DNA from 4 places in the Thioalkalivibrio sp. ALE30 genome. Region 2 is predicted to be linked to each of the others. Evidence: predicted binding sites of a transcription regulator. Region 2 holds the regulator's gene; each other region holds the start of a gene.
What was found. Region 2 encodes FliA, which starts transcription of late flagellar genes. Its sites were predicted from a motif close to GCTAAAGTTNNNNNNNNNNCNGCCGATA; they were not measured.
Positions count from the first base shown of each region.

Region 1: flgM (flagellar biosynthesis anti-sigma factor FlgM) is a predicted target of FliA. The motif match lies at 4,345-4,372, and genes of this name have one in related genera.
Region 3: D107_RS0103565 (methyl-accepting chemotaxis protein) is a predicted target of FliA. The motif match lies at 3,048-3,075, and genes of this name have one in related genera.
Region 4: D107_RS0106470 (methyl-accepting chemotaxis protein) is a predicted target of FliA. The motif match lies at 1,334-1,361, and genes of this name have one in related genera.

Region 1 is NZ_KB898168.1:652,004-659,117, reverse strand. Features, by position in the region: gene pheT (phenylalanine--tRNA ligase subunit beta) at 1-1,599, shown strand, start outside; gene D107_RS0103015 (integration host factor subunit alpha) at 1,604-1,903, shown strand; gene D107_RS0103010 (MerR family transcriptional regulator) at 1,887-2,243, shown strand; tRNA gene D107_RS0103000 (tRNA-Pro) at 2,544-2,620, shown strand; gene D107_RS0102995 (flagellar brake protein) at 2,693-3,409, opposite strand; gene D107_RS0102990 (flagella synthesis protein FlgN) at 3,493-3,978, opposite strand; gene flgM (flagellar biosynthesis anti-sigma factor FlgM) at 3,994-4,308, opposite strand; gene flgA (flagellar basal body P-ring formation chaperone FlgA) at 4,415-5,104, opposite strand; gene D107_RS0102975 (chemotaxis protein CheV) at 5,400-6,338, shown strand; gene D107_RS0102970 (protein-glutamate O-methyltransferase CheR) at 6,544-7,114, shown strand, end outside.
Region 2 is NZ_KB898168.1:465,816-472,929, forward strand. Features, by position in the region: gene D107_RS0102105 (chemotaxis response regulator protein-glutamate methylesterase) at 1-448, opposite strand, end outside; gene D107_RS0102110 (chemotaxis protein CheA) at 451-2,568, opposite strand; gene D107_RS0102115 (protein phosphatase CheZ) at 2,614-3,390, opposite strand; gene cheY (chemotaxis response regulator CheY) at 3,486-3,866, opposite strand; gene D107_RS0102125 (RNA polymerase sigma factor FliA) at 3,908-4,675, opposite strand; gene D107_RS0102130 (MinD/ParA family protein) at 4,672-5,496, opposite strand; partial or broken gene flhF (flagellar biosynthesis protein FlhF) at 5,665-6,772, opposite strand; gene flhA (flagellar biosynthesis protein FlhA) at 6,821-7,114, opposite strand, start outside.
Region 3 is NZ_KB898169.1:106,103-113,216, forward strand. Features, by position in the region: gene D107_RS0103555 (hypothetical protein) at 8-289, opposite strand; gene D107_RS0103560 (DsrE family protein) at 456-890, opposite strand; gene D107_RS0103565 (methyl-accepting chemotaxis protein) at 1,209-2,843, opposite strand; gene D107_RS0103570 (hypothetical protein) at 3,157-3,783, opposite strand; gene D107_RS0103575 (rhodanese-like domain-containing protein) at 4,059-4,481, shown strand; gene D107_RS0103580 (cupin domain-containing protein) at 4,616-5,095, opposite strand; gene D107_RS0103585 (OsmC family protein) at 5,703-6,284, opposite strand; gene D107_RS0103590 (GlxA family transcriptional regulator) at 6,419-7,114, shown strand, end outside.
Region 4 is NZ_KB898170.1:327,870-334,983, reverse strand. Features, by position in the region: gene D107_RS0106475 (ATP-binding cassette domain-containing protein) at 1-1,298, shown strand, start outside; gene D107_RS0106470 (methyl-accepting chemotaxis protein) at 1,457-3,472, shown strand; gene D107_RS0106465 (GNAT family N-acetyltransferase) at 3,486-5,414, opposite strand; gene D107_RS0106460 (STAS domain-containing protein) at 5,643-5,951, shown strand; gene D107_RS0106455 (response regulator) at 5,944-6,306, shown strand; gene D107_RS0106450 (chemotaxis protein CheA) at 6,309-7,114, shown strand, end outside.

The DNA of each region.
Region 1 (7,114 bases), 190 kb from region 2:
TACGTCATGCTGGAGCTGGGCCAGCCCCTGCATGCCTTTGATGCCGGGCGCGCCGGTGAACGGATCATCGTGCGCCGCGGGGAAGGGGGTGAATCCCTGACCCTGCTGGGTGGGGAGCAGACGGTGAAGCTGTCGCCCAGGGACGTGGTGATTGCTGAAGAGGATGGGCCGCTGGCGCTCGCCGGCGTGATGGGCGGGGCCGCCAGTGCGGTCGACGACGCCACCACGCGGGTAATCCTCGAGTGCGCTCATTTTACCCCGCGTGCCCTGGCCGGCCGCGCCCGGGCCCACGGGTTGCACACCGATGCCTCGCACCGCTTCGAGCGCGGGGTCGATCCCACCCTGGTCCCCCGGGCCATGGAGCGCGCCACAGAGCTTCTTCTTGCGATCTGCGGAGGGCAGTGCGGCCCGATCGAGCAGACCGGCGAGACGCCGGCTCCGCACCGGGAGAGCGCGATCACCCTGCGCCCGGAGCGGGTCCAGCGGCTGCTGGGGATCACACTCGATGGCGCCGAGATCGAACGCATCCTGCGGGCGCTGGACTGCGAGGTCGAGACGGTCGGTAATGGCTGGTCGGTGCGGGCGCCGCGCGCGCGGTTCGATCTGGAACGCGAAGAGGACCTGATCGAGGAGCTGGCGCGGGTGCACGGCTACGATGCCCTGCCGCAGACCCTGCCGACGCCCGTGGCGCCGGTGACCCCGGACAATGCCCTGCGGTCACTGCGCGACGGGCTCGCGCGCCGCGGGTTTCACGAGATCATCAGCTTCAGCTTTGTTGCGGCGGACACGGCCCGGGCGTTCTATCCGGACGTCGAACCCCTGGCCCTGGCCAATCCCATCTCGTCCGACCTGGCGGTGATGCGCCCCGGGCTGTGGCCGGGACTGGTAACCACCGCGGCGTACAACCAGGCTCGCCAGCAACCGGATCTGCGGCTGTTCGAGCATGGTCTGCGGTTTGTCCCGGATGCCTCGGGCTTGCGCCAGGAGGCACGCCTGGCCGGTCTGCTCGGCGGCCGGGCGGCACCGGAGCACTGGGAAGGGGCCCCGAGGAAGATCGATTTCTTTGACGCGAAGGGGGTGGTGGAGACCCTCTGCGAGCGGCTCTCCGGGGAGCTGGGCTTCCGTATGGAACGGCACCCGGCGCTGCATGATGGTCAGTCGGCGCGCGTCCTGGTGGATGGCCAGGCGATTGGCTGGGTCGGGCGGTTGCACCCCTCCCTGTGCGAGCGATTCGACGTGGAGCCCGTCTACTTGTTCGACCTGGACGCGGTCGCCGTGGCCCGCGCGCCGGTGGCCCAGTTCAGCCCGCTGTCGCCCTATCCGTCGATCCGGCGCGATCTGGCGGTGGTGGTCGGCGAATCGGTCGCCGCCGGCGACGTGCTGGCGGCCATCCGGGAGCTGGACCTGGAGCTGGTGCAGGATGTCCGCCTGTTTGATCTGTACCAGGGCAAGGGCTTGAATCCGGACGAGAAGAGCCTTGCTTTGGGCTTGATTTTACGGGCTTTTGATCGCACCCTAGGCGAACAGGATGTGGCTGGCGTCACCGACGCGGTGATGCAGCATCTCCAGGCCCGGTTCAACGCAACCCTGAGACAATAAGGCGATGGCAGCTGTTACCAAGGCGGATCTTGCCGCCGTGCTAAACGAGGAACTGGGTCTCAACAAGCGCGAGGCCAAGGAATTCGTCGAGATGTTCTTCGAGGAGATGCGCCAGTCGCTGGAAGCAGGCGAAGGTGTAAAACTCTCGGGCTTCGGCAACTTCATCCTGCGCGACAAGAACCAGCGTCCGGGACGCAATCCGAAGACGGGCGAGGAGATCCCGGTATCCGCGCGACGCGTGGTTACCTTCCGCCCGGGGCAAAAACTGCGCGAGCGGGTAGAGAGCTATGCTGGAGGCGAGTAACCACCAGGAACTGCCCGCGATCCCGGGCAAGCGCTACTTCACGATCGGCGAGGTGGCGGAGCTGTGCCAGGTCAAGCCGCACGTGCTGCGCTACTGGGAGCAGGAATTCCCGATGCTGGCGCCGGTGAAGCGCCGCGGGAACCGCCGCTACTATCAGCGCCAGGACGTGATCCTGATCCGCCAGATCCGGGCTCTGCTGTACGAGGAGGGCTACACGATCAACGGGGCCCGCCAGAAGCTCTCCGGTGACGAGGCGAAGGGCGATCGCCAGCAGGCCCAGCAGATCATCCAGGACACCATCTCCGAGCTCGAGTCCGTACTGCGCACGCTCCGCGCCTGACCTTCCTTGTGCCCGCGTTCAGAAAGTCTTTTTGAACCACAGAGGGCACGGAGTTCACGGAGAAGGTCGTTAAGGAGGCGCTGATCCAAGTCTTGGGCGTTGGGTGTGTCGTCTCGCTGGACGCGTCTAGGAAACCGTGTCGCCGCCTTGTGTTTCCAAGTCATTTCTCCGTGCCCTCTGTGCTCTCCGTGGTGAATAAAATGCCCGTGCGGATCGCGATCACCGTGATAGTCGCTCGGTTCGCTTTGAGGGTGTTGGGTGCTTTCGTGACGGCGGGGAATCGGATATAGTTCGCGGCTTCGGGGCGTGGCGCAGTCTGGTAGCGCATCTGCATGGGGTGCAGAGGGTCGCAGGTTCAAATCCTGCCGTCCCGACCAAACAGGAAGCATGAAAAAGGCCGCTTGTAGCGGCCTTTTTTGTGTCTGACGTCCGAGTTTGTCCGGGCGGGTCTATTCCATCGAGCGGCGACGCGCCTCGCGCTGGTAATGCAGCAAGGCGAGGTTGGTCTGGCGCTCCAGCCACTGGGTCATCCCGACAATCTCGAAGCCGGCGTATTCGTAGCCCTCCCGCGTACTGCGCCGCCGGTTGGCCAGGCGCAGGTCGCCCGAGAGCCGCTCACTGACGTCGGGGAGCAGCAGATTGGTGAACGCGAGGGTGGTGCCGGTCTCCAGCGTGTCGAGCGTGGCCGTGGCCAGCTCGATGCACATGCCCTGGCCCGAGAGATCGACGAGCTCGCCGATGACCGGGTCCTTCCAGCCGGGCGCGCGCAGTTCGATCTGCGGGCGCTGGGCCATGGGGATGTGAACGCGGAAGGTTTCGCGGCGCTGGAGATGCTCCAGTGTTTCGGGGTAGGGGCAGGCGTACAGGGCGCCGCCTTCTTCATGTTCGATCCGGGCCACGGTGGTGGAGAAGCGTACGGCCACGCCGCGCAGCGCGGCGAATACCCGCAGGGGCATACCGGAGGTGACATGCTGGTGCGCGCGCGGCGGATTCAGTTCGTCGAGAAAGAGTTCCTTCGCGGCGGGGTCCAGCCGGACCAGGGCCGAAGTGTACAGCGGGCCGTCGGCGTCGAGCCGGACGCTGACCAGGGTGAGCTTGTGGTCCAGGTCCTTGAGAATGCCGGCGATCCGGTCCGGCTTGTCGACCGTGTAGTCGGTTTCGTCCATGCGTCCGTGACGTTAGCTGGGTGTGAGGACGCAAGGTACTGGTCGAGCATCCGAAATGCCAGCATCGGTGCGAATAAGCTGCATCAGGCTTGTGTGATACGGCGTCCGCCACGGGTGTTGGGGCGGGTGCGCCCGTAGGGGTCGTAGGTCGCCGCCGGGCCGGCCTCTTCGCCGCGCAGGATCTGCATGGAGAGCTCCACGCGCTGGCGATCGCGATCGATCAGGCGTGCGTTGCCCTGGTTGAGGGTGTTGCAGCGCTCGATGGACTGGCGCAGGGCCTGCCAGTGATCGTTGAGGACGGCACCGTCGTCCATGCGCGAGAGCAGGCGGGCCATGCCCTCGGGTGTGAATGACTCGCTCGCGGCCTCGGCGATAGCGCGCTGCTGGCGGGTCTCGGTCTCGAGTTCCTGCAGCAGCCCCTGCTTGGTCGCCACGACCTCCTGCAGGGTCTCCGGGGTGCGCGCCTCGACCGCGCGGGTCTCCTGGATCAGGGCCTCTTCCAGTTGGTGGGCCAGCCGGATCGAGGTTTCCAGGGAGCGCAGCAGGCGATGGCGCGTGTCGGTGTTCATCGGTGAGGTCCGTGATTAGCGCAGCAGGCGCTCGAGGTCGATCATGCGGTCGGCCAGCTGTTCGTTGTCCACCGGGTAGTTGCCGCTGGCGATCGCCTCGCGCAGCTCGGCCACACGCGCCGCGTCGAACGGGGCGTTCTCGCCGGCGCTGGCGGCCGAACTCATCGCCTGGGCGGCGCCGGTCAGGGTAAGCGAATCGTTACCGGTGGTCGCGGCGCTATCCGACCCTTGCGCCCGGTTGGGCGCGCCGCTGGAGTCCTCGCGGCCCTTGACCGTGGAGCTCTGGCCGTCGGGGCGCAGACTGTTCGTATTGAGGCCCTTGATATCCATTGTGCCGTCCTGTCGTTGTAACTGTGCTGCAAGTGTTTACGGCCGCGTGTGCTGAAACTGTAGCCCTGTGGCGGTGGTTTTTGTAACACCGATCACAGAGTCGGCATCAAAGTGTCACCCGGACGTGCCCGGAGGGCTGGATTTCGCCCTCGACCACGCGCCCGGACGAGGTGTTCTTGACCCGGATGCGGTCCCCGAGGCTGCCGTTTTCCAGGGCCTCGCCCTGCATGCGGATGGCGATCGAGCCGTTTTCGGCAAGGATCGTGACCCGCTGGCCGCGGCTGACGATCTCGCGCTGGGTGACGTGCTGTGTGCCGATGATCTGGCCCGGACGAATGCTGCGCCGGGTCTGCTGACCGATGAGGGCCGACTTGTCTTCATGATAACTGCCCGCGTGGCGTGACGTCTCGATGCGCTGGAAGCGCAGATCGCCGCTGGTCAGCGTGTGCTGGCGAGGGAGGTTGCGACTGGCCACCAGCACCTGAGCGTAACGTTCCACCGTGGCCGGGACATACAGCTGCCAGGTGACCGGGCCCGCACACTGAAGGTGGATCGCGGTATTGCCGTCGCGGCGGCCGCCGGGCGGGAAACGGGCGTTGAGTCCGTCATGGCAGTAGGCCAGCCGGAGCCGGTTGTCGAGCTGGCCGATCTCGATATTGATGTTGTCGCTATGTTCGGCGTCCAGCTCCTGCAACAGAAACTGTTCCGCGGCCGCGCGGATCTCCGCAACGGGGTGGATCTCGGCGTGGGCCGGCACGGAGAGCGCGAACCACGCCACGAGAGCCATGAGCCCCATGGGGATGCAGCGTGATGTACAGGTTGTATGTGGATGCATATGCCGGTCCTCGCCGCCCGAGGGAATACCCCGGGTCTGCCGCGTCCGTTCGCGGACCCGAAGCTATGCAGGTTTGATGCCAGTTGTCCGGGCGGTGCCCGACTCAAGGCCCGGCGTTCAATGCCGTTATCCCTGGGAAGCGGCGCCAGAAGGCGCATACAGGCGATTGCAAATGACAGCCCGGGGGTGCGCGGTGCACACTGACCTCCCGGGAGCGGCTCGCGGCAGATGGGCGCGGGACAAGGAGAGCAGCACCATGAGTCAATTCATTGACGATGTGAACCAGCGAACGCAGCTGGTGGGTCAGAACCGGATGGAACTGCTGCTGTTCCACCTGGGTGGATCACAGACCTTCGGAATCAACGTGTTCAAGGTGCGCGAGGTGATCCCGTCGCCGCCGCTGCGCCAGATCCCGGGGTCGATGAGTGTGGTGCGCGGTGTGGCTACGCTGCGGGGCGGCACGGTGCCGATTATCGATCTGGCGCGCGCCATGGGCCTGCGCAGCGCGGCCGGTGCCAGCGACAGCGGCGACCAGAAGGTGGTGGTCACCGAGTTCAACCGTTCGGTGCAGGGCTTCTGGGTGTCGGCCGTGGACCGGATCGTGAATGTGAACTGGCAGGATGTGAAGTCCCCTCCGCGTGGTACGGGGCGCGAGTCCTTCCTGGTCGCGGTCACCGAGATCGACAACAAGCTGGTCGAGATCATCGACGTGGAACGGGTGCTTTCGATCGTCAATCCTCTGCCGACCGAGGTCTCCGAGTCCATCCGAGCGGACGCCACGCCAGCGGGGGGGCGCAAGGTCGTGATCGTTGACGACTCGGTCGTGGCGCGCAAGCAGATCGAGGGGGCGATTCGCGGTCTCGGGTTCGAATACGAGGTTTTCAAGGATGGTCAGGAGGCGCTCGACTTCCTGGAGCAGAAGGCCGGGGAGGGCCCGGTTCGCGACCAGATCGAGCTGGTGATCTCGGACATCGAGATGCCACGCATGGACGGCTATACGCTGACGGCGCGGATCCGGGACAATCCCGCCCTGAAAGATCTGAAGGTGCTGCTGCATTCCTCGTTGAGCGGCGAGTTCAATACCGACATGGTCAAGCGCGCCGGGGCCGATGCGTTTCTCTCGAAATTCAACCCCGACGAACTGGCCAACGCGGTGCTCGACCAGACCGGGCGCGAGGATCAACAGGTCGAATGACCGCCGGGGGGAACGGGGTTGCCGCCCGGCAAGGCCGGGGCGGCGTCACATGGCCGACAAGGGCCCAGTGTCGTGTCCCGCCTGCGACACCGTATACTGAAACCCGCTACCGGGGATTCCCCCTGCGTTTCGTGGCGCGGGCGCCGCTGTCAAGGACTCGTCATCAGGATGCTAATCACCATGGACTGTGCTCGGGGATGAACCGGTGATCGATTCCCGCGATTACGAGGAGTTTTCCCGCTTCCTGCAGGACTGCTGCGGCCTGGTGCTGGGTGACAGCCGTCAGTATCTGGTGTCGAGCCGACTGTCCCGGCTGCTCGACGAGTTCGACTTCAAGAGCGTGCCGGAGCTCCTGCACGCGATGCGGCAAGCCCCGAATCCGCGGCTGCGCACCCGTGTGATCGACGCGATGACGACCAACGAAACCTCGTGGTTTCGCGATGGCTTTCCGTTCGAGATCCTCCGGCATGTGTTGTTGCCGGAGCTGGCTGCGAAGGGAAGCAGCATCAAGGTCTGGTCTTCCGGCTGTTCCAGTGGCCAGGAGGCCTACAGCATCTCCATGGTCGTCTCCGAGTGGGAGGAATCCCGCCCCCCGCGCAAGGTGCCGGTATCCATCCTGGGGACGGACCTGTCGGAGAAGATCCTGGATGACGCCCGGCGGGCGGTCTACGACGGCCTGAGTATTGTGCGCGGGTTGAGCGAGAGCCGCCGCGCGCGCTTCTTCGAGACCGTGACGGACGGCCACAAGGTCGTTCCCGAGGTGCAGCGGCGCTGTC
Region 2 (7,114 bases):
GCGACTCGCGGGCCGGTGTGCTGGTGCCCGGCGCGCTGGCCGAGCGCGCGCGGCTGCGCGACAGCGAACGCACCCGGCGGCGCAGCAGCATGCGGGCGCTGTCCTCGTCGCCCGCCATGTCGCTGAACCGCTTGGGGAGGAAGTCCACCGCCCCGGCCTCCAGCGCATCCAGGGTGGCCTGGGCGCCTTCGGTAGTCAGGCTGGAGAACATCAGGATCGGCCGCGGACTCTCGGCCATGATCTTGCGTACCGCGGTGATGCCGTCCATCACCGGCATCTCGATATCCATGGTCACGACATCGGGGTCGAGCTCGCGCACCTTCGCGATCGCCTGCTCGCCGTTCTCGGCCGAGCCGACCACCTCGATGCCCGAGTCGGAATCCAGAATCTCCGCAATGCGTCGACGAAAGAACCCCGAGTCGTCGACGACCAGAACCCTGATCGGCATCCTCAGCCCTCGCTCGTGCGCGATGCGCGGCGGGGACGGCCGGACATCTGCAGTTGCCGCATCAGGATGGTCACCAGATCCGAGACATCCAGGATCAACGCGATCCCGCCATCCCCGGTAATCGTGGCGCCCGCCAGGCCCTTCACGCCCTGCAGATTCTGCCCAAGGGGCTTGATGACCACCTCTTCCTGACCGACCAGGTCATCCACCACCAGACCTACCTTGCGATCGGCGGTATGCACCACGACTACATGGGCGTTCTTGCGCGGCTCGGGCTCGTGGCCCGGCTTCAGCCAGCGCTTGAGGTAATGAATCGGCAGAGCCTGCTTGCGCACGATGATGACCTCCTGGTCATCCACGTAGTGCGTCTTCGTCAGGTCCAGATCCAGGATCTCGGATACCGACGCCAGCGGGATGGCGAAGCGCCGGCCATCCAGGATCACCATCAGCGCGGGCAGGATCGCCAGCGTCAGGGGCAGCTTGACCCGCAGCGTGGTGCCCACGCCCACCTCGGAGTCGATCTCGATGGTGCCGTTGAGCTGCGAGATCTTGGTCTTGACCACGTCCATCCCGACCCCGCGGCCGGAGACGTCGGAGATCTCGGTCTTGGTCGAGAAGCCGGCCATGAAGATCACGTTGAAGGCCTCGCGATCGGTCATGCGCTCGGCCATGGCCGGTTCCATCAGGCCTTTCTCCACGGCCTTGCGCCGCAGGGCCTGCGGGTCCATGCCGCCGCCGTCGTCCTTGATCAGCAGCGCGATGTGATCGCCTTCCTGAGCGGCCCCCAGCACTACGGTCCCCTTGCGCGGCTTGCCCGCCGCCTCGCGTACCTCGGGGGTCTCGATGCCGTGGTCCACGGCATTCCGGACCAGGTGCACCAGCGGATCCGACAGGGCCTCGACCAGGTTCTTGTCGAGGTCGGTGTCCTCGCCGAAGATCTCCAGCTCGATCTCCTTGCCCAGATTGCGGGAGAGATCGCGGATCACGCGCGGGAAGCGGTTGAAGACCTTCTTCACCGGCTGCATGCGGGTCTTCATCACCGAGGTCTGCAGATCCGAGGTCACCAGGGCCAGGGAGCTGATCGCCTTGCCCAGCTCGTCATCGACATGCTGCGAGCGCAGCATGCTCAGCCGGTTGCGCACCAGTACCAGCTCGCCCACCAGGTTCATGATCTCGTCCAGGCGCTCGGTGTCGACGCGCACGGAAGTCTCGCCCTGCGGGGCCGCCCGACCGCCCCCCTCGGCACCCCCGCCGCCGGCACGCGCGCCGCCACCGCCCTGGCCTCCTGCAGGGGTATCGGCGGGCGCGGCGGCCTTCTCCGGTTCGGCGGGTTCGGGCTTCGCCGACGGGGCTTCCGCAGGTTCGTCGTCTGCGGGGCTGGGGACTGCCCCGGTAGCGGCCGGCCCGGCGCCCTTGGCCTGCAACTCGTCCAGCAGGTTCTCGAATTCGTCGTCGGTGATCAGGTCGCCGGAGCCACTCGCATCCTCCGCAGCCGGTTCTTCTCCGGCCGCATCGCCCGCGGTGGAGTCCGTCTCCACGGGCTTCGGCGGCTGATCGCCGTGCAGGCTGTCGAGCAGGGCCTCGAATTCGTCGTCGGTGATCTCGTCACCGGCACCGACCATCGCTTCGCCATCCGCCGCCGGTTCCGCATCCGTATCCGCTTGCGGTTCGGGCTCTGGCTCCGGCTCGGGTTCCGGGGGCGGCGGCGCGGCGGGCTCCGCCGCCACGTCCTCGTTGTTCGCCATGCGCCGGAGGTTTTCCACCAGGTCGGCCTCGGCGGGCGTGGGATCCACGCCGGAGCGCAGGTCCCCGAACATCACGTTCAGGGTATCCAGCACCCGCAGCATGGTGTCCATCAGGTGACTGTCCGCCCGCCGCTCACCGTTACGCAGCAGGTTGAAGACGTCCTCCGCGTGATGGCACACGGTCACCAGGGGATCCAGGCTCAGGAAGCCGGCCCCGCCCTTGATGGTATGGAAGCTACGAAAGACCGCATTCAGCAGATCCCGGTCATCCGGATTCTGTTCCAGGTCGATGAGTTGCTCGTTGAGCCCCTCCAGCAGTTCCCCGGCCTCGATCAGGAAGTCCTGAAGGATTTCGTCATTGGGGTCGATGGCCATTCAGTCTCTCCGGTCGCGTGGCGCCATTCGCATGAGGGGAACTGCCTAGAAGCCCAGGCTCGATAGCAGATCGTCCACCTCGTCCTGTCCTTGAACGACATCCGCGGCGGAATCTTGAGTCTTGGGCACGCTGGGACCGTGACCCTTGCGGTCCGCCTCGCGATCCTCCTCGCGTTGTTCAAGCGACGCCTCGGCCGCCTCGACCTGCTCCATGCGCCCACTGGAGAGCCGGATCAGGGACACCAGGTTCTCTTCCAGGTCGGTCACCAGCTGGATCACGCGGCGAATCACCTGGCCGGTAATATCCTGATAGCTCTGTGCCATCAGCACCTCGGAGAGCAGCCGGCGCAGCTCCTCGGTGTCTTCCCCCGCCTGCGCGAAGAACGTGTCGAGCTCGCGGGCAAAGTCCCGGAACTCCTCCACCGAGAGCTGGCGGTTGCGAAAGCGCGTCCACTTCGCCGTCAGGTCGGCCGCCTGCTGACTGAACGACTCCGCGATCGGCAGGCTCGACTCGATGGCATTCATGGTGTCGTGGGCCGCCTGTTCGGTCATCGTGACCACGTAATTCAGGCGTTCCTTTGCGTCCGGGATCTCCGCCTGGGTCAGTTCGACCAGACGCGAATCGCCGCGGAAGCTTTGCAGGGCCTCGTGAAGATCACGGGTCAGCTTGCCCAGCTCGTCGAAGAGTTCGCGGTCATAGGGGCGCGCCAGATCCTGCACCAGCGCCCGGGCGCCCGTGTCGTCGCCCGCCTCCAGCGTCTTGACCAACTGCCGCGCAAGCTCCAGCTGATCGTCGCGTGGTGGGTGTTCCTGTTCAGTCATGAGAAGCCTCTTGCGGGTACGGCGCGGAAGGTTTCGGACGACGCCCGCGGCGGTCGGTGCCACGGGCGTCGGGCATATCGGTCACAGGCCCATGATTATCCCTGTGCTTCAATGCGTTCGAAGATCTTGTCGATCTTTTCCTTCAGCGTCTCGGCGGTGAACGGCTTGACCACGTAGCCGTTCACGCCCGCCTCGGCCGCCTCGACGATCTGGTCGCGCTTGGCCTCCGCCGTCACCATCAGCACCGGCATGGACTTGAGGTTCGGGTCGGCGCGCACGGCCTTCAGCAAGTCGATCCCCGGCATGTTGGGCATGTTCCAGTCGGTGATCAGAAAGTCGAAATCCCCGTTCTGCAGCATAGGCAGCGCGGTGCTGCCGTCGTCGGCTTCCTGGGTATTGTTGAAGCCAAGATCACGCAACAGGTTCTTGATAATGCGCCGCATCGTGGAAAAGTCGTCCACGATGAGAATCTTCATTCCCTTGTCCACACGTCACTCCGGGATTCGTAGGGTGGGTTTTAGAATAACTGCAAAGCCGTACCGTCTTCGAGCCACGAACCCAGGCGGGCGCGCAGTCGAATGGTGGCCTGACTTCGGATCTGGCTGACGCGCGACTCGGTCACGCCCAGCACGGCGCCGATCTCGCGCAGGTTGAGCTCTTCGATGTAGTAGAGCGACAGCACCAGCCGCTCGCGTTCGGGGAGGTCGCCGAGGGCTTCGGCCAGTTCCTGACGGAACTCACCGGCCTCGAGGGTGCGGGCCGGCGACACCTCCTGCCCTTCGATCACGCGATCGGCCCCGTCGTCACCCCCGCCGAGGTCGTCCAGGGCGAACAGGTGGGCTCCGGCGTGATCCTGCAGCATCTCGTAGTACTGGTCGATCGGCACGTCCAGCTCGGCGGCGACCTCGCTGCCACGCGCCGCCCGCCCCTCGCGCGCCTCGACGGTCTGGATCGCCGCGGCAATACGCCGACTGTTGCGGTGCACCGAACGCGGTGTCCAGTCACTGCGGCGCAGCTCGTCGATCATCGCGCCACGGATGCGGATCCCGGCGTAGGTGGCAAAGGTCGCGCCCTGGCCGCCCTCGAACTGGCGCGCCGCCTCGAGCAGCCCGATCATGCCCGCCTGAATCAGGTCATCCACCTGCACCGAGGCGGGGAGCCGCGCCATCAGGTGATGGGCGATGCGGTGGACCAGCTCGACGTGATCGGCAATCAGCTCCTCGTGCCCGCCGCTGGCCGCGGAGGCCGCCTGATAGCCGGAAAGTCGATTACGCGTCGTCATCATGCGCTCTGCAGCATCCGTTCCACGAAAAACCCGACGCCACCGTGGTCACCGCCGCCCACCGGCCAGCGGTCTACGGTCCGTGCCAGTTCGGCAAAGGCCTTCCCCGCCGGGCTCCCGGGGTACTGCTGTACCACTGGCGCGCGTTTCTGCACCGCCTTGCGCAGGTGATCATCCATCGGAATATAGCCGGCCAGGTCGAGCACCACCTCCGGCAGGTAGTTGCCGCAGACGGTATTGAGTTTCTGCATCAGTCGCTCGGCGCCTTCGCGGCCGTCGACCATGTTCGTCACCATGCGGAAGCGACGCAGGCCATGATCGCGGTGCAGGACCTTGATCAGGGCATAAGCGTCGGTAATCGAGGCGGGCTCGTCGCAGACCACCACCAGGGTCTCCTGGACCGCGCGGCAGAACGACGTCACGGATTCCTGCAGGCCGGCCGCGGTGTCCACGATCAGCACATCCAGGGGTTTGCGATAGGCGCTGAAGGCATGGATCAGACCGGCATGCTCGGCCGGCGTCAGGTTGGCCATCGCCGCGATCCCCGAAGCCGAAGGCACCACCTTTACCCCGTCCGGCCCCTGGACGAGCACATCCTCCAGGCTGTCCACATCACCGGTCACCAGGTCGTGCAGCGTGCGCTCGGGACGCATCCCCAGCAGCAGGTCCACGTTGGCCAGGCCCAGATCGGCGTCGAACAGCATGACCTCGCGCCCGAGCCGGGCCAGGCCCACCGACAGGTTCACCGATACGTTGGTCTTGCCCACCCCGCCCTTGCCCGAGGCAACCGCGATGACCTTCAACGGCTTGTTAGTGCGTGGCATAGCGCCCCTTCCCGACCGGTTGAATCAGTTCCAGCGTGGCGGGCTCCGCCGCCCGTGCCGGACGTGCCTGGGCGCGCGCGCGTCGCGGCGGTTCCATCTCCGCCAGGCGCTCGGCCGCCCAGGTCTCGCGGGCATTGGCCGCTGCCCCGGGTTCATCGGCGGCATCCTCCAGGGCCAGTCGGGTCAGATACCCGGTATCGACCCGGTGAAAGTCCTCGGCAATACGCTGGCCATCGCTGACGAACCCCAGCCCCAGGTGCTGATCGAGCAGTACGGACAGGACCTCGCCCAGCTCCTCGGCCTCGTCCAGCTTGGTCAGCACCAGCGCCGAGGGCTCCGCCTTGCGAAATGCCTCCAGCACCCGCCGCAACGCGCTCCCCTGGGTCGTCGCCGACACCACCAGCCAGCTCTCGGCCCGGATGTCCGGCGGCAGGTGCGCGAACAGGGATTCGTCCTCCACTGCACGCGGGGCCTGTCCCGCCGTATCCACCAGGATCAGGTGCCCATCCTCCACGCGGCGCGCCAGTTCGCGCAACTCTCTCGCGTTCTGCAGCACCCGCACCGAGATCCCCGCCATCTGGGCGAAGGCCTGCAACTGGCGCGTGGCCCCGATGCGCTGGCTGTCCAGGGTGACCAGCGTAACCGAATCCGGGCCCATGCGGCGGATCTGGCGCAGCGCGATGCGGGCCAGCGTGGTGGTCTTGCCAACGCCGGTGGGCCCGACCAGCGCCAGCAGGCCGCCCTCGTCCAGGATGTCCGGCCGGTGGGTGGCAATCGCGCCCGACAACCGCGCCCGCAGGCGTTCCCAGGCCTGTTCCGGCGAGCTGTCATCGAGAATGCTTCCGGCCAGGCTGCGCGCCAGGGCCTCGCTGAACCCGCGGTCGATCAGGCGCGCCTTGCATTCCGCCGCCAGCGGGTGGCGGGCCGCCCAGCGCGCCTCTTCGCTCTCCGCATACTGGCGCGTCATCAGGCTGCGCAGGTCGCGCAGCTCCTGCCGCATGGCGGTCAGCTCCGGGTCGGCCGGCCACGACGCCGCGGCCTGACCGGCGCCGCGCTCGCGGGCCGGTCGGGCGGTTGTGCTCGCTTCGCGGCTCGTCGCGGGCGCGTCCTGCGCGGCTACCGGCTCCGACGCGGCGCCGTCCTCCAGCGCCGCGACCACCTCCAGCCAGCCGTCGACCCGGCGACTGGACAGGATGACCGCGTCCTCGCCCTGCTGCTCGCGCACCTGGCGCATCGCATCACGCATGTCCCGGGCCCGATATCGTCTGACGTTCATGCTTTTTCTCCTGCGCCGCTCGCGCGGCGGAACCCTTCATCGTGTCGTTCAGGCGGACTGCTTCTGCGACTCTTCCTGGCCGACGGTGGCAACCACCCGGATCCGGCGATTGTCCGGAATCTCGGTGAAGGCCAGCACGGTCAGACTGCGGACCGCGCCGCGCAGCCACCCGGCGATCCAGGAGCGGATCTCCGGTGCCACCACCAGGACCGCCGGCTGTCCGGCCGTCTCCTGGCGGCGGGCCGCATCGGCCACCGAGCGCTGCAGCCGCTCCGCCAGCCCGGGCTCCAGTCCAACCGTGCCGCCCGAGCTCCCCTGCAGGGACTTATGCAAGAGCTGTTC
Region 3 (7,114 bases), on a different contig from region 2:
GGTCGGGTTAATTCTTGCGCTGGTTGCGCGCGGATTGTGCGTAGTCCCTGGCCCGGGCGCGGATCTCCTCGAAGAACAGCGCCTCCCAGCGGGTGTTGCGCTCGTCCCGTGACAGAGGTCCTGTGTCCTGTTGCTCGCGAGCCAGGCGCGTGTCGGCCTCGGCCTCGGCGTCATCCAGGATCTGCTTGAAGCTATCCCGTGCCGCGGCTGCCTTCGGGTCGATTCCCTGGCGCTGCAGGACGTTGGCCAGCAGCGCCCCGCCTTTTTTCCACTTCGACCAGAGTCTCACAGCGACGCTCCTCCCAGTAGTCGTCGGCGTGCATCCGGGGTATACCCGAGGACCGAAGAGGTCCGGACAATCGACATCTTACCGGGCCAAGCGGCCTGTTGGGATTCTGGTCTACCAACAAAAAAGGCCCTCCGAAGAGGGCCTCGTCATCACTACCAGCGAGTGATCAGTTCGAGAAGAAACGCACGTTCGGATCAGCCATGTAGGCACCGACTTCTTCCGGATCGGCCGGCGTAATGCCGTCAAGCAGGTCGGCCTCGGTGTAGTCCGTGTTCGGCAGGAAGATGGCGCAGGTCTCGACGGTCGCGCCGTTGTTGAGCAGGTTCATCATCAGTTGCTGCGCATTCCGGTCTGCCGGCTGCATGGTGGCGCCGTCGAAGTCTTCGGTCGCCATCTTCGCGGCAGGACCGCACAGCAGCACACGGATTTCCTGACCCTGACGCATGCTTTGGTTGGCCAGAACCATGGACATGAACTGGGTGTGATCATCGGCCGAGGTGACACTGACGAACAGCTTGGAGGGCTCGTCCGCCTGTGCGGTCGCGCCTGCACCGGCAAGGGCGATAAGGGCGGAAGCGGCTAGTGTCTTGATGGCTCGCATGGAGTCTCCTGATCGTTTCGAAAGTGGAAGAGTAGAAAATAAGCAGATTCTAAAACATATTGCAACAAGAATGCGTCTAGAATGCGATTACAGTGAGAGCGGTCATGAAAACGTCATCGAATGACGACGTGACCCGGGCGGCTGGAGAATGCGATCCTCGAGGAACGTGGGAGTTCCCCGTGCGCCGAACACAAATTCTGTTGTCGGCGAAGGCCTGGTCTCGTCGCGGGACCAGATAGTCCGGACGATATCTGAACGCCTGCAGGGGCAGGCCCGCGGGCCCTGGAGCGGGCCTCGCGGGTGACCAGAATGCGAGGGTTACGCGATGCGGTAGGCGGAGGCCAGGTCGCGCACGCGCGAGGCGATGTCCGCGACTTCCTGGCTGGCGGTCGCGGTCTGGCGCGAGCCATTGGCGGTGTCGCCGGTGATGTCGTTGATCGCGTAGATGTTGCGGTTGATCTCCTCGGCCACGGCGTTCTGTTCTTCCGCGGCGCTGGCGATCTGCGTGGTCATGTCACTGATCCGGCCGACGGCCTGGACGATGGATTCCAGCGCCTGGCCGGCGCGTTCGGCGTCGTTGCTGGTGGCCTCGGCCATTTCGCGCCCGCGGCCCATCGCGGTGACGGCGTCGCGGGTGCCGGCCTGCAGCGCCTCGATCATCGACTGGATATCGGCGGTGGAGTCCTGGGTGCGCGAGGCGAGGGTGCGGACCTCGTCCGCCACCACGGCAAAGCCACGGCCCTGCTCGCCGGCGCGGGCGGCCTCGATCGCCGCGTTCAGGGCCAGCAGGTTGGTCTGCTCGGCGATCCCGCGGATCACGTCCAGCACGGTGCCGATCTGCTGGCCCTTCTCGTCCAGTTTGCGCACGGTCTCCTCGATGGTGGCGACCTCGCCCGACAGACGCCCGATGTCGCTGACGACGGTGCGCACGACTTCGCCGCCCGCGCGGGATTCCTGGTCGGCTTCCTGGCTGGAGGAGGCGGCATCGGAGGCGTTGCGCGCGACCTCCTGAACCGTCGCCGCCATCTCGTTCATCGCGGTCGAGACCTGCTCGGTCTGCGAACGCTGCTGGTCAATGTTGCCGTCGGTCTGCGCGCTGACCGCGGACAACTGCTCGGCGGCCGAGGCCATCTGGTCGGTCAGGGTGCGCAGCTCGCGGATGGAGTCCTGGAACTGGTCGAGCATGCTGTTCAGGGCGGTCGCGGTTGCGCCGATCTCGTCGTCCGCACCGACATTCACACGGCGTGACAGGTCATGGTTGCCGGCGATCCCCTCCAGCGTCTCGCGCATGTGCGCGATCGGGAGCGCCACCGACCGATAGGTCCACACCCCGGTAATCACGACCCCGATCAGGACCAGCAGCATCAGGGCGCCGCTGCGCACCAGCACCTGGGTGTAGAACTCCGATACGCGTTCGGCCTCCGCGCCGGCGACCTCGATCTGCAGATCGACCAGCTCGGTGATCTGGTCGCTGATCGGGTCGATGCTGTCGTACAGCGGGCCGTTGAAGGCATCGAGCTCGCCCTGCACGTTGCCGGACATCCCGCCCAGCGCCGCCTCCAGGCGATCCAGGTCGGCGTTGGCCGCGCGGAACAGGGAGCGGGCGCCATCGGCGAGTTCCTGTTCCCGGGGCGTCAGCGTCGTGGCCAGGTAGACCTCCCAGATCGTGGCGATCTCCGTGCGCGCTTCGCGCACGTCGGCCAGGGCCTCTTCCGCGGTCATGCGCCCGGCATCGGCCTTGTTCACGGCATCGATGACCAGCACCGCGTAGTTGTCCGCGATGGTCTTCAACTGCTGCAGGGGCACGACCCGGTCGTGGTAGATGTTCTGCACGCCTTCTTCGATATTGGCCGTGCCGCGGGCGGCCAGGGCCGCCAGCAGCAGGAGCGCGGCCACGGGTACCACGATGGTGATGACCAGCTTGGATCGAACGGAAAGCGAGCGGAGGTTCATGGGCGGGTCCTTGTATGGCCTGGAAGGGGTAAGCCCGAGGTACCGGGCCGGGGGAATGCCGATCCATGCAGGCGTCCGTGCCCCGGGTATTCCGGGGGCGGGCGTCGTGCGCGGACGGCTGCGGTGTTACCGGCAGGTGCCGCGCCTTGTTCGCGCGCATGGCAGCGGACGCCACCGGCGGCGGCATTACCCTGATGACAGATGAAACGGCCCCGCGCGCCAAACCTTGAGCCACATCAACCGCGCCGAGGGTCGCCCAAGGTGGTGGGTCGCCGGTCGGGCCGGTACCCGCGGTCCTGGCCCGGCCGCCATCTCATTCCGGGTCGCGCCCGCTGGTCGATGCCAGTGTCTCGCGGATCCGCCGTAGGTCGCGTACGTACTCCAGCATGGCCATCATGGCGTCGGCGAACAGGTAGGCCCCGAACAGGATCATCCCGGCCGCAAACAGCCCGGCCAGCGGCCACAGGAGGGCTGCAAGCACGGCCAGTGCCCAGCCGATTGCTTCCACCTGTTCCGCTTCAAGCCCGAACGCGGCAACGGCTGCGCCCGCGAAGGGCTCTGCGGCCGTCAGGGAGATCACCGACAGGGCCAGCGCGAACAGGGCCACGCCGGTTGCCAGCAACTCGCCCGCCAGCCGCATGCAGACGACAACGCAGGTGATGGCGGGATAGTCCCGGGTATCCAGTGCTCCCAGTGCCCGGGCGCGTCGCCACAACAACGCGACCCAAGCGACTACGGCTATCCCGAACAGGATCTGCAGCAGGATCAGGGAGACGTGCGGCCATGGGAGCTCCGGTGTCTCCTGCGCCAGCATCCAGAAGGCCAGCGAGGCCAGCAGTCCGCCGAGGCCCGTCAGGGCGGCGATGCCGCGAAGCGCCCAGCCGGCCAGGCGTTGCAGGGGAAGCGTGCCTTCGGTTCCACCGGTAGTCTCGTCGGTCAAGGGGGCCTCCATGGGGGACGATTGCCCTTGCGATAGTGCCCGAAAATCGCTTCGAGCAGGCGAGAGACCGGTGATTCGGCCGGCGCGTACAACCACGGGGCCCAATGCATGCGGCATGGACTGGTGTGTGGAGGCGCTGCAGGGCCAGCGCGCGTGCGCGTCGGGCTTCGGGCCTTTTGCAATCATGCGGTGTTTCGCGAAATCTATCGGAACTAGGGGCGCCTGCTGAAGCGAACCCCGTGCGCCCTCACAACCCCGACGCAAAAGGAGCCTGCATGGTGAACGAGACGGACGATCCAAAGCTGGAGATCAGCGTCAACGCGGCCCGCGAACTGGTGGATATTGGTCTGGCGGTGCTGCTGGATATCCGTCAGCCCTTCGAGCTGGAACTGGAGGGCGAGGTGGAAGGGGCGGTCCCGGTGCCCCTGTTCCGCCTGAAGCAGCTACTGGGTCGGGGCCTGTCGGAGGAAGAGCAGGAGCTGCTGGACGCGGACGAGCCGGACGATCGCGATTTCCAGCACTTCATCTCCCTGATTAACCGGCATCACGTCACCCAGGACCAGATCCTGCTGTGCCTGTGCAACAGCGGCCGGCGCAGCCTGCGCGCCGCCGAGCTGCTGCGGGACCTGGGGTATACCCGCTGCCTTTCCGTTCGCGAAGGCTTTCGCGAGTGGCCCCGCGACGCCGCTACCGAATAAGGCGCGTATTCGCCTGCCTACCTCGTTGACGGCAATGCGCCGAGACCCGGCGCATTGCGCAAAGGCTTGTCGTTCTGCCCGCCCGTTGGAACGAGCCCGGGGCGTCAAGCCCGAATGGCAGGGATCGGCTGCCCTCAGTGACCGTGCGTCTCGTGCGCGTCCACCGGCTCTTCGAACGCGATGAACAGGATGCAGTCCTCGTCCGAGATGCAGTGGGTGGTGTGTGCCAGGCGCGGCGGGCCATAGGCGTAGGTCCCGGGTCGAAGCACCACCGGTTCCTGGTCGTCGTAGTCCACCTGCATCTCGCCCTGGACCAGCACCATGCGCTCGGCGCTGGTGTGCCAGTGGTGGGGCGCGGTGCTGTTGCCGGGCAGCAGGAAGAACACATCGGCGTTGGGCTCGGCCGGGTCGCCCTGGAGGACAGCCAGGCGGCAGTCGTCGGGCATGAAGGCCGGGCAGGGGTTCCATTCGAGATCGGGGGCGTCCGGCGCCCAGATAAAGGCCTGGCCGTCGTCGGCCGCCAGGCTCGCCAAGGGGGCGGCCAGGGCGAGCGCGGCGGCCCATGCAGCCAGGCGGCGAAGCGTTCCCGTGGGCCGGATCGAGTGGTCGTACATGAGGCACCTCCTGGGGTCCATGGCTTGGCCGGCCGCGGGCCGGGCGTAGCCTTTTCTCCGTCATGGGCCCCGCCACAGGGATGCGTGCGCGCGGCCTTTATCCAGGATTCTGGCTTGGCCCGGTCGGGGTGGCTTCCACAATCTTGCGGCGGGGGAGCGGATGTTGCGGTTACCACGTCGCACCTTCGCTACTGCGGCAGTGGTTCCGTACGCGCGCACCGAGGGGGCCGTACCGAAGGGGTCAGACCATGCCTTTTGCCCGTCCCGTGTTGCGGGCACAAGAGCCAAGGTCTGCCCCCCCGGTTGCCCGTGGGAGCCTGCTTGCAGGCGAAGCTCCTGCCCGTGCTGGATGTAGCAGGGGCCAGAGCCTCAATGGGTTGGCATGAAGCGAAAGGCAAGGTCGGACCCGTTGATTCTGCGGATCGCGCCAGCCTCGAATAACGGTGGGGAGCGAAGATGGGTCTCACGTTCGCGCCTTCGCTATAGCGCTGGACCGTCCCTGGTCCAGCCTTGGCCTTCGCAGCAGACGGCGGCGCGTACTGCTGGCGCCGCCGTCACCCTGTAAACCGGGTCGCTTGCAAGGGGCGCGTTCACCCAGGCGCTGACGTCAGGCCGCCGACCGCCCGGCATGAGAGACCCGTTCGATCCTGACGGGGACCGGTCGGCAGACCGTGTTGCAGACCGGCGAGTGGTCCTGCGCAAACCCGAGCAGGTCGTCCAGTTCTTGCTCGCTGCAGTCCGCGTCGATCTGCATCTGGATGGCGATGTCCTGGTAGCCCGCAGGGACCTCGTCATTAAGCGCCAGAAGACCTTCCAGATTGATCGTTCCTTTCAGCTCGGTCGAAAGCGAATGGATACGAATACCCCGGGCGGTGGCGTGCAGCACGGTCGTCGTGGTCACGCATCCCGCCAGTGCATGGAGCAGGTATTCAACCGGGTTGGCGCCCTCGTTTTTGCCGAGTAGTACCGGCGGTTCCCCGTTGGTGAATTCCCACCCGGTATCCCGCGAGGCGTCTTCGGCACCCGCACCATAGAAGTCCTTGATGGTCGATCGATTCTCGCCTCCGCTGATCCAGGTGTTGCGGGCGCGGAACTCGAACTGCGCGAGTTCGCGGTTGTCCTGCAGGGCCTGCACGGTCGTGGTCATCTGATCCACGTTCAGGCCGTTCATCGTGTTCTGCGTGTTCATGGCTGTTCTCCGTTTGAGAAGGGACCATTGCGCGCCATCGGATGGTGACGCAGCTTTAGGCTATAACCGGGGAATCGACCGCATAAGCGGCAGACGAGCCAGAAGCGTGGCGTTCGTGCCACCGGAGGACGCAGATGAGCCGCTCGGACATGCCTGTCGAGGTGCTGATCGTTGCCGTCCCCGAAACCGCAGGTTCCGCGCTGTACGGCATGGTGGACGTGCTGTCGGCCGCCGGGAATCTCTGGCAACGCCTTCGCCATGAGCCCGTCAGCCAGGCCGGGTTTCGGGTGCGCATCGTCGCCCGCGAACGCAAGCCTTTTCTGTGCGGAAACGACATTCCGGTGCAGCCGCATTGCGCGATTCGCGACCAGCCGGAGGCGTCCATCGTGATCCTGCCCGAGCTGTGGCTGGGCCCGGATGAATCCTTCCATGGCCGGTACCCGGAACTGATGCGCTGGGTTCGCGACTGTTACGAGGGCGGGAAATCGATCTACTCGGCCTGTTCCGGCACCATCATGCTGGCCGAAACGGGTCTGTTGGCCGGGTGTGCCGCCACCTCGCACTGGGGGTATCAGGACCTGTTCCGGCGCGACTATCCGGAAGTACGATTCCTGCCCGAACCCAATCTGGTCCTGGCGGACCCATCGGGGCGGATGGTCAGTGCCGGGGGTACCACGTCCTGGCACGATCTGGCCTTGCATATCATCGCGCGCCATCTGGGCCCGGTGGAGGCCATCCGCATCGCCAAGGTGTATCTACTCAAGTGGCACGATGAAGGCCAGGGGCCTTATACCCCGCTGGTGCGGAAATCCGACCATACCGACGCCCGA
Region 4 (7,114 bases), on a different contig from region 2:
TCAGCCATGACCGCCAGTTCATGGAGAGTGTAGCCACCCGCATCCTGGAGCTGGACCGCGGGCAGCTGTATGAACATCCGCCGTCGATCGAGGAATTCCGCCGCCGTCAGGCCGAACGCCTGGAGACCGAGGCCACCCAGCGCGCGGAGTTCGACCGCAAGCTGGCGCAGGAGGAGGCCTGGGTGCGCCAGGGCATCAAGGCACGGCGTACCCGCAACGAGGGGCGCGTGCGGGCACTGCAGGCCCTGCGCAAGAAGCGCGCCGAGCGTCGCGAACGCAGCGGCCAGGTCAAGATGAAGCTGAGCCCGGAACAGCGTTCGGGCCGGCTGGTGATCGAGGCGGAACACGCCGATTTCGGCTACGACAAACCCATCGTCAGGGACGTGAACCTGCTGCTGCAACGCGGCGATGCCCTGGGCATCGTCGGACCCAACGGCGCGGGCAAGACGACCCTGCTGCGCGGCCTGCTCGGACAGATGGAGCCGCTGGCCGGTCACGTGAAGCTGGGCACCCAGCTGGAGATCGCCTATTTCGACCAGGCGCGCGCGCATCTCGACGAGGACACCACGGTGCAGGACGCGGTCGGCGAGGGGCGAGACCGGGTGATGGTCAATGGCGAGAGCCGGCACATTTTGTCCTACCTGGAAGACTTCCTGTTCCCGCCATCACGTTCCCGCCAGCCGGTGTCGGCGCTGTCCGGGGGCGAGCGCAATCGCCTGCTGCTGGCCAAGCTGTTCCTGCGCCCGGCAAATCTGCTGGTGCTCGACGAACCCACCAACGACCTCGATGTGGAGACCCTGGAGCTGCTGGAACAGCTCCTGATCGAGTACACCGGGACGGTGATCGTGGTCAGCCACGACCGCTCGTTTCTGGACAATGTCGCGACCTCGACCCTGGTCCTGCCGGGCGACGGATCGGTGGAAGAGTTCGTGGGTGGCTGGTCCGACCTGCCCGAACGTGTCACGCGGCGGCTGCTGGAGGGCGAAACCGCGGCCGCCGCCCGCCCCGGCGCCCCGGAGCCGCGGGCCGAGCCCGCTCCCGAACCATCGCCGCAGACATCGGAAAACGCTCCGGCGACCCCGCGCAAGCTGTCCTACAAGGATGCGCGCGAACTGGAGGCCCTCCCGGCCCGGATCGAGGCCCTGGAGACCGAGCAACAGGAACTGACCACGGCGATGACCGATCCCGAGGCCCTGCGCGACGGCGAACGCATGCGCGACCTGCAGGCGCGGCTCGAGACCGTGGAGGCCGAGCTGGCCCACTGCTTCGAGCGCTGGGAGCAGCTGGAATCCGGTTGAGCGTCGGCGCGTCTACACTCGGGTTTCCGGCCACCCCTCAACTCTGCCGGGGGTCTGCCGTAACAGGGGTTGAATAGCCACCTTTCGGGTCCGCGCTCTCCGAGACCGCGGCCGGTTCGCGAAGCGCCCGGGACAGGGCGCGCTGAAGGAGTCATCGCATGCTGGACAAACTCTCCATCCGGGGGCTGCTGATTGCCGGGTTCGGCCTGGTCGTCGCCATCCTGATCATCAACTCCCTGCTGGCACTGCGCGCGATGAGCACGGGCAGTCAGGGGGTCGAGCAACTCACGCAGGCCGACTACCCGGCCGTCGCCCGGGTCAACGATGTCGAACAGCTGCTGCAGGAGAGCGCGGCGTTTCTCGGCTTCTACCTGATGAGCGAGGAGCAGTCGCATCGCGATGCATGGCAAAACGCGATGCGCGAGCTCGATGCGGCCACGCGGGCCCTGAACGAGAATCCGGTCATCGCGGCCGACGAGGAACTCGCCGCCAGCGCGACCGAGGTACGCCGCCTGGTGGATCAGTTCGCCAGCTTCGAGGATCGTCTGATCGAGGTGGCGGAGAACGCGGCCGAGAACATGCCGGCCCTGGGAATCGCCAACGCCCGGGCCAACCCGGCCAGCCGCGAGATGACCCAGCAGACCAACATGATGATCGACGCCGAGATGGCCCTGCCGCGCTTCCAGCGTTCCTGGGACCGTCTCGACACCCTGCATGAGCTGCGCATGTCGGTGGTCCAGGTCACCTCCAACCTGCGCGGGTTCATCGCCTTCCGCGATGACGCCTTCCGCGAGAACGTGCGCCTGTTCTCGACCCGCACCAACGACATCACCGCGCAGCTGATGGACCAGTTCGACGATCTCGACTTCGAACAGCAGATCGCGCTGGAAGACTTCCAGATGGCCCTGGATACCCAGAACACCGCGCTGGACGACCTGATCGAGATCCACGGCAGCGAACAGGCCCTGCAGGATGCCTACCTGATTCGGACCGAGATCGGCCCGCTGCTGGTCGAGGCCCGCGATCATCTGCAAGGACTCAGCGAGCGCATCACTGCCCGCGCCGAACGCAGCGCCGCCGCCCTGACCGCCGACATGCGCGCCACCCAGACGACCCAGGGCATCCTGGCCCTGATCGGCGTGATCCTCGGGCTGGCCGGCGCGGTGTTCATCATCCTGGTCGTGCGGCGCGCGCTGGCCCACTCCACCGCGGCGCTCGAGGAGATCGCCGATGGCGATGGCGATCTGAGCCGCCGTCTGGACGAGAACGGCCTGATCGAAACCGCCCAGCTCGGCCGTGCGTTCAACCGCTTCACCGACAAGATCGCCCAGGCCATCGGCCACGCACGCGGCAGCACCGAGACACTCAACCGCGCCACCGAGAACCTGAACCAGGAGGCCTACGAGGCCCGCGAGGCGGTCTCGCGCCAGCGCGACGAGACCGAGCGTGTCGCCACCGCGATCAACGAGCTGCAAAGCAGCGCCGAGGAGATCGCGCGCAACACCGACGCGACCTCCCAGGCCGGCCAGGAAGCCGGGGATGCGGTGAACAATGGCTCCGAGGTGATGGAGAAGAACATCGAGTCCATGGCCTCGCTGCTCGGCACCGTCGAGCAGGCCGCCGGGACCGTCTCCAAGCTGGGCGAGGACTCCAAGCAGATCGGGACCATCCTCGAGGTGATCCGCGGGGTCGCCGAGCAGACCAACCTGCTGGCCCTGAACGCGGCCATCGAGGCCGCCCGCGCCGGCGAACATGGCCGCGGCTTCGCGGTGGTCGCCGACGAGGTCCGCAAGCTCGCGACCCGCACACAGGAATCCACCGACGAGATCGAGTCCATGATCTCGCGCCTGCAAACCGCCACCACCAGTGCCGTCAAGGCCATGGAACAGGGTCAGGAAGAGGCCGAGTCGACCATGGAGCATACCGCCGAGGTCAACGGCGCCCTGCAGCAGATCCGGCAGTCGGTCACCACCATCGTGGAGATGACCGAGCAGATCGCGGTCGCTTCGCGCCAGCAGAGCACGGTGGTCGAGGATATCAACCGCAATATCGTGCAGATCTCCGACGAGGCGGATCAGTCGGCCAACACCGCCGACCGGGTCAGCGCCGCCTCCGACGAGCTCAAGCAGGTGGAAAAGGAGATCCAGCAGGCCCTGGCGCAGTTCCGGCTCTGACCCGGTCTACGGGCTACGGGCTACGTACCTCCAGCCAGGTCCGGGCGGCGCGGCGCAGCCTGCGGGTGACGCCGCGCCGCCCGGACACCCCGAGCTCACGCGCCCGCTGATCCCAGTCAACGGGCGCGGCCAGGGTCGCCGCCAGCAGGCGGCCTTCCGGATCGGCCGGCGGGGCTGCTTCCAGCTGCCGCAACAGGGCCGGCAACGCCCATTCCAGCGGCCGCGCGCGGTACGCAAAGGCTCGAACCTCCGCGAGATCGGTGGCCGGGTCGGACTCCGCCAACGGCCGGGCCGTTTCCTCCAGGACCGCACTCACCATGGCCGCGGCGGATGCCGGCAGGAAGCGTGGGTGCCAGACTGGCCAGTCGCGCCAAAAGACGCGCTGGATTGGCTGCAGACCGGAGGCCGTGCGGGGCCGGAGGGCGCGCAGGACCACGCCACTGACCTGACCACTGGCCGCGTCCGGCTGGGTGCCCACGCGCACCAGAACGTAGCCCTCCCGCTGCCAGAGCCGCAGCAACGCGGGCTGCAGTCCGAAACTCGCCCCCAGCAGCGCCACCCGTTCGGCAACGGCCCGATCCGCGACCGCCCGCAGCAGGCGGCCGCCCAGGCCCCGCCCCTGCCAGCGCGGGTGCACCGCGATGCGCTGGATGCGCCAGGTACGCTCCGCCGCCAGCTCGAAGCCCCCCAGAGCAGCCAGTGTGCAGGGCAGAAACTGCCCCTGCGGACGGCGCTCACCCGCCCACACCGCCTCGGCCAGGGCCCGATCCAGGCCGGGTTCCTCCTGGATCAGTGCGACGCCGAACAGCGCCCCGTCCGTCACGCCCTCCATGCACAGCACGCGCACGCCGGGGTCCTCCAGCCAGCGCAGAAGATCGGACGGACGGGTCCGGTAGTGCGCATCCGCCAGCAGGCCCGTCACGGCCTCCAGGGTCTGCGGCAAACCCGCCAGGGCCGCCCCGGTCGTCCAGCGCAGGCGAACGGCCTGGGCGGACGGGCTCGTGCTTTCCGCCTCCAGCAGGAACAGCCGATCGAGCCAGTCCTCCAGCGGATCTCCCGGCACCCAGCGCACCGGGGTCGCCATGGCTTGCAACCGCACCCGGAAGCCCGCCGCCTCCAGGGCCGGCAGCGCACGCAGCCGGAAGCCCTGGCCACTCCCCTCGAAGCCGCCGGTCGTGGTGGACAACACCAGGCGCCGGGCACGGCGGGCGAGGCGCAGCAGGCGCTCCACCGGCAGGTTCGCTGCCTCGTCGATGATCAGGGTATCCACGGGCTCGGGCGCTTCCAGCAGGACATCCGGTGCCCGATAGAGACGCTCCGGCGTGTCGACCCACCGACGGGCGCGCGCCAGCAGGGCACCCACGGCCCGTGGACTCGGTGCCGTCAGCGTGATCGCGGGCCCGCCGTGTCGGAGTGTCCCGCCGAGGAACTCGCCCAGGAGGGTCGACTTGCCGCGACCGCGCGGGGCGATCAGCGCGAGGCATTCGTCGGCACCAAGATGCGCGAGACGATCCAGCGCCGCAGCCTGATCCGGCGTCCACGCAAAGGCAGGCGCCGGACGGTCCGGCACCTCGGGCAACCCCTCCGCCGATGCGGGCGTCCGCACCCACGCCTCGGCCAGCGCCGTCCGCCAGCGCCGGGTGAATGCGCCGGCACCGGTGACCCCGTCGAGGACCACCAGGGTGCCCCCGCCGCGCAGCAGCCCGGCCACGGTGACCAGCGCGTCCACGGCGAGCGGATCCCCGGCCTCGAACACCAGGGCCTGCACTTCGTGGCCCAGCCAGTGCCCGACCTGTGCCGGCGCCACGTGCGGCAGGCCGTCGGGCACATGCCGCCCCACCCAGAGCACCGGCCCCCGGGCTGCGGCGGTCCGCAGCCAGGCCGCGGAGGCCTGCCGGGCCGCCGGGTCGGCCGGTAGTCGGTAGAGCGAACGGGCCTCCATCTCAGCATCTCACCGGGGTCGAAGGTTGCATGGAAAAAGCGGGCTTGCGCGGGCGCACACGGCATCTGGTCACACTGGCGCGACGAAAGTCCAGCGCGCTGCCGACGTTTCCATGTGAATCCGTCCTCAAGTTTTCCCACCCGCAGCCGTACAAGTTTTTACAAGGAGCTGGGAAATATCTGTACAGCTCCTGTACAGTGTGAACGAATTCACGGAAAGGTAACGGCGATGACCACCATAGCGCTGCCCGAACGCCTGCGCATCGACACCGCGACCGCCTGCTGGCAGGAGCTGCGCGTGGCGCTGGATGCCGGCGAGGACCTTCAGGTGGACGCGACGACCGTGGCCGATATCGACGCCGCCGGGGTTCAGGTCCTGCTGATGGCACGCCACAGCGCGGCACGCCATGCGCAGGGCTTTTCGATCGACGGAGCAAGCGCCGTCTTAACGCAGGCCTTCCAGGCGCTCGGTGCGGACGCGGCCGCCGCGCGTGCGGGGCAGGAACACGATACCGATTCAGGAGAACACAATGGCTAAGGTTCTGGTGGTGGACGATTCTGCCTCGATGCGCCAGATGGTCGCATTCACCCTCAAGCAGGCCGGACACGAGGTCACCGAGGGGCGCGACGGCAACGACGGCCTGGGCAAGGCCCAGGGGACGAAGGCGGACCTGGTGATCACCGACGTGAACATGCCGGGCATGGACGGGCTGCAACTGACCCGCGAACTGCGCAAGCTGGGCGATTACAAGTTCACCCCGATCCTGGTGCTGACCACCGAGGCCGGCCCGGAGAAGAAACAGGAAGGCAAGGCGGCGGGTGCGACCGGCTGGCTGGTCAAGCCGTTCGACCCGGACCAGCTGATGAACACCGTGAACCGGGTGCTGCGCTAGTCATGTCGATCGACATGGCCCAGTTCGTCGATGCCTTTCTCGAGGAGAGCTTCGAGGGGCTGGAGCGCATGGAGACCGAACTCCTGGCGCTGGACGGCGGCGATCCGGAGGCCCTTAATACCATCTTCCGCTGCGCCCATTCGATCAAGGGTGGGGCCGGGACCTTCGGATTCGGCGCGATCTCCGAGTTCACCCACGGGGTCGAGACCCTGCTGGACCGGATGCGCAACGGCGAGCAGGAGGCGACGCCGGAGACGGTGAACCTGCTGCTGCGCGCGGTGGACATCCTGCGCGCCCAGCTGCATGCCGCCCGCGACGGCGGCGAGGCCGATGCCGCCGAAGTGGCCGAGGTGCGCACCCTGATCGAGGCCCATCTGGGCGAACCCGCGCCGGCCGCCCCAACGTCTGAAGGGGCGGGCGAAGCGGCCGGTCCCACCGGCGGCGACGGCCCGCAAGGCTGGCGCATCCGGTTCCGGCCCTTTGCAGACCTGATGCGCACCGGCAACGACCCTTTGCGCATGTTCGAGGTGCTGGAGGAGCTGGGCCGACTGACCGTGCACTGCGAGACCGACCGCCTGCCGGACAGCGCAGAGGCCTTCGACCCGGAGGACTGCTATCTCGCCTGGACCCTGGAACTGGAAGGGGACGCGACCCGCGACCAGATCGAAGAGGTCTTCGAATGGGTTGAGGACGAATGCGACCTGGAGATCGAACCCCTTGCCGTCCCCGAGACGGCCCCGGACACAGTGGCAGAGCAACCGGTTACGCCCCCGGATTCCCCTGCCACGGAGACCCGCGCCGAGCCACC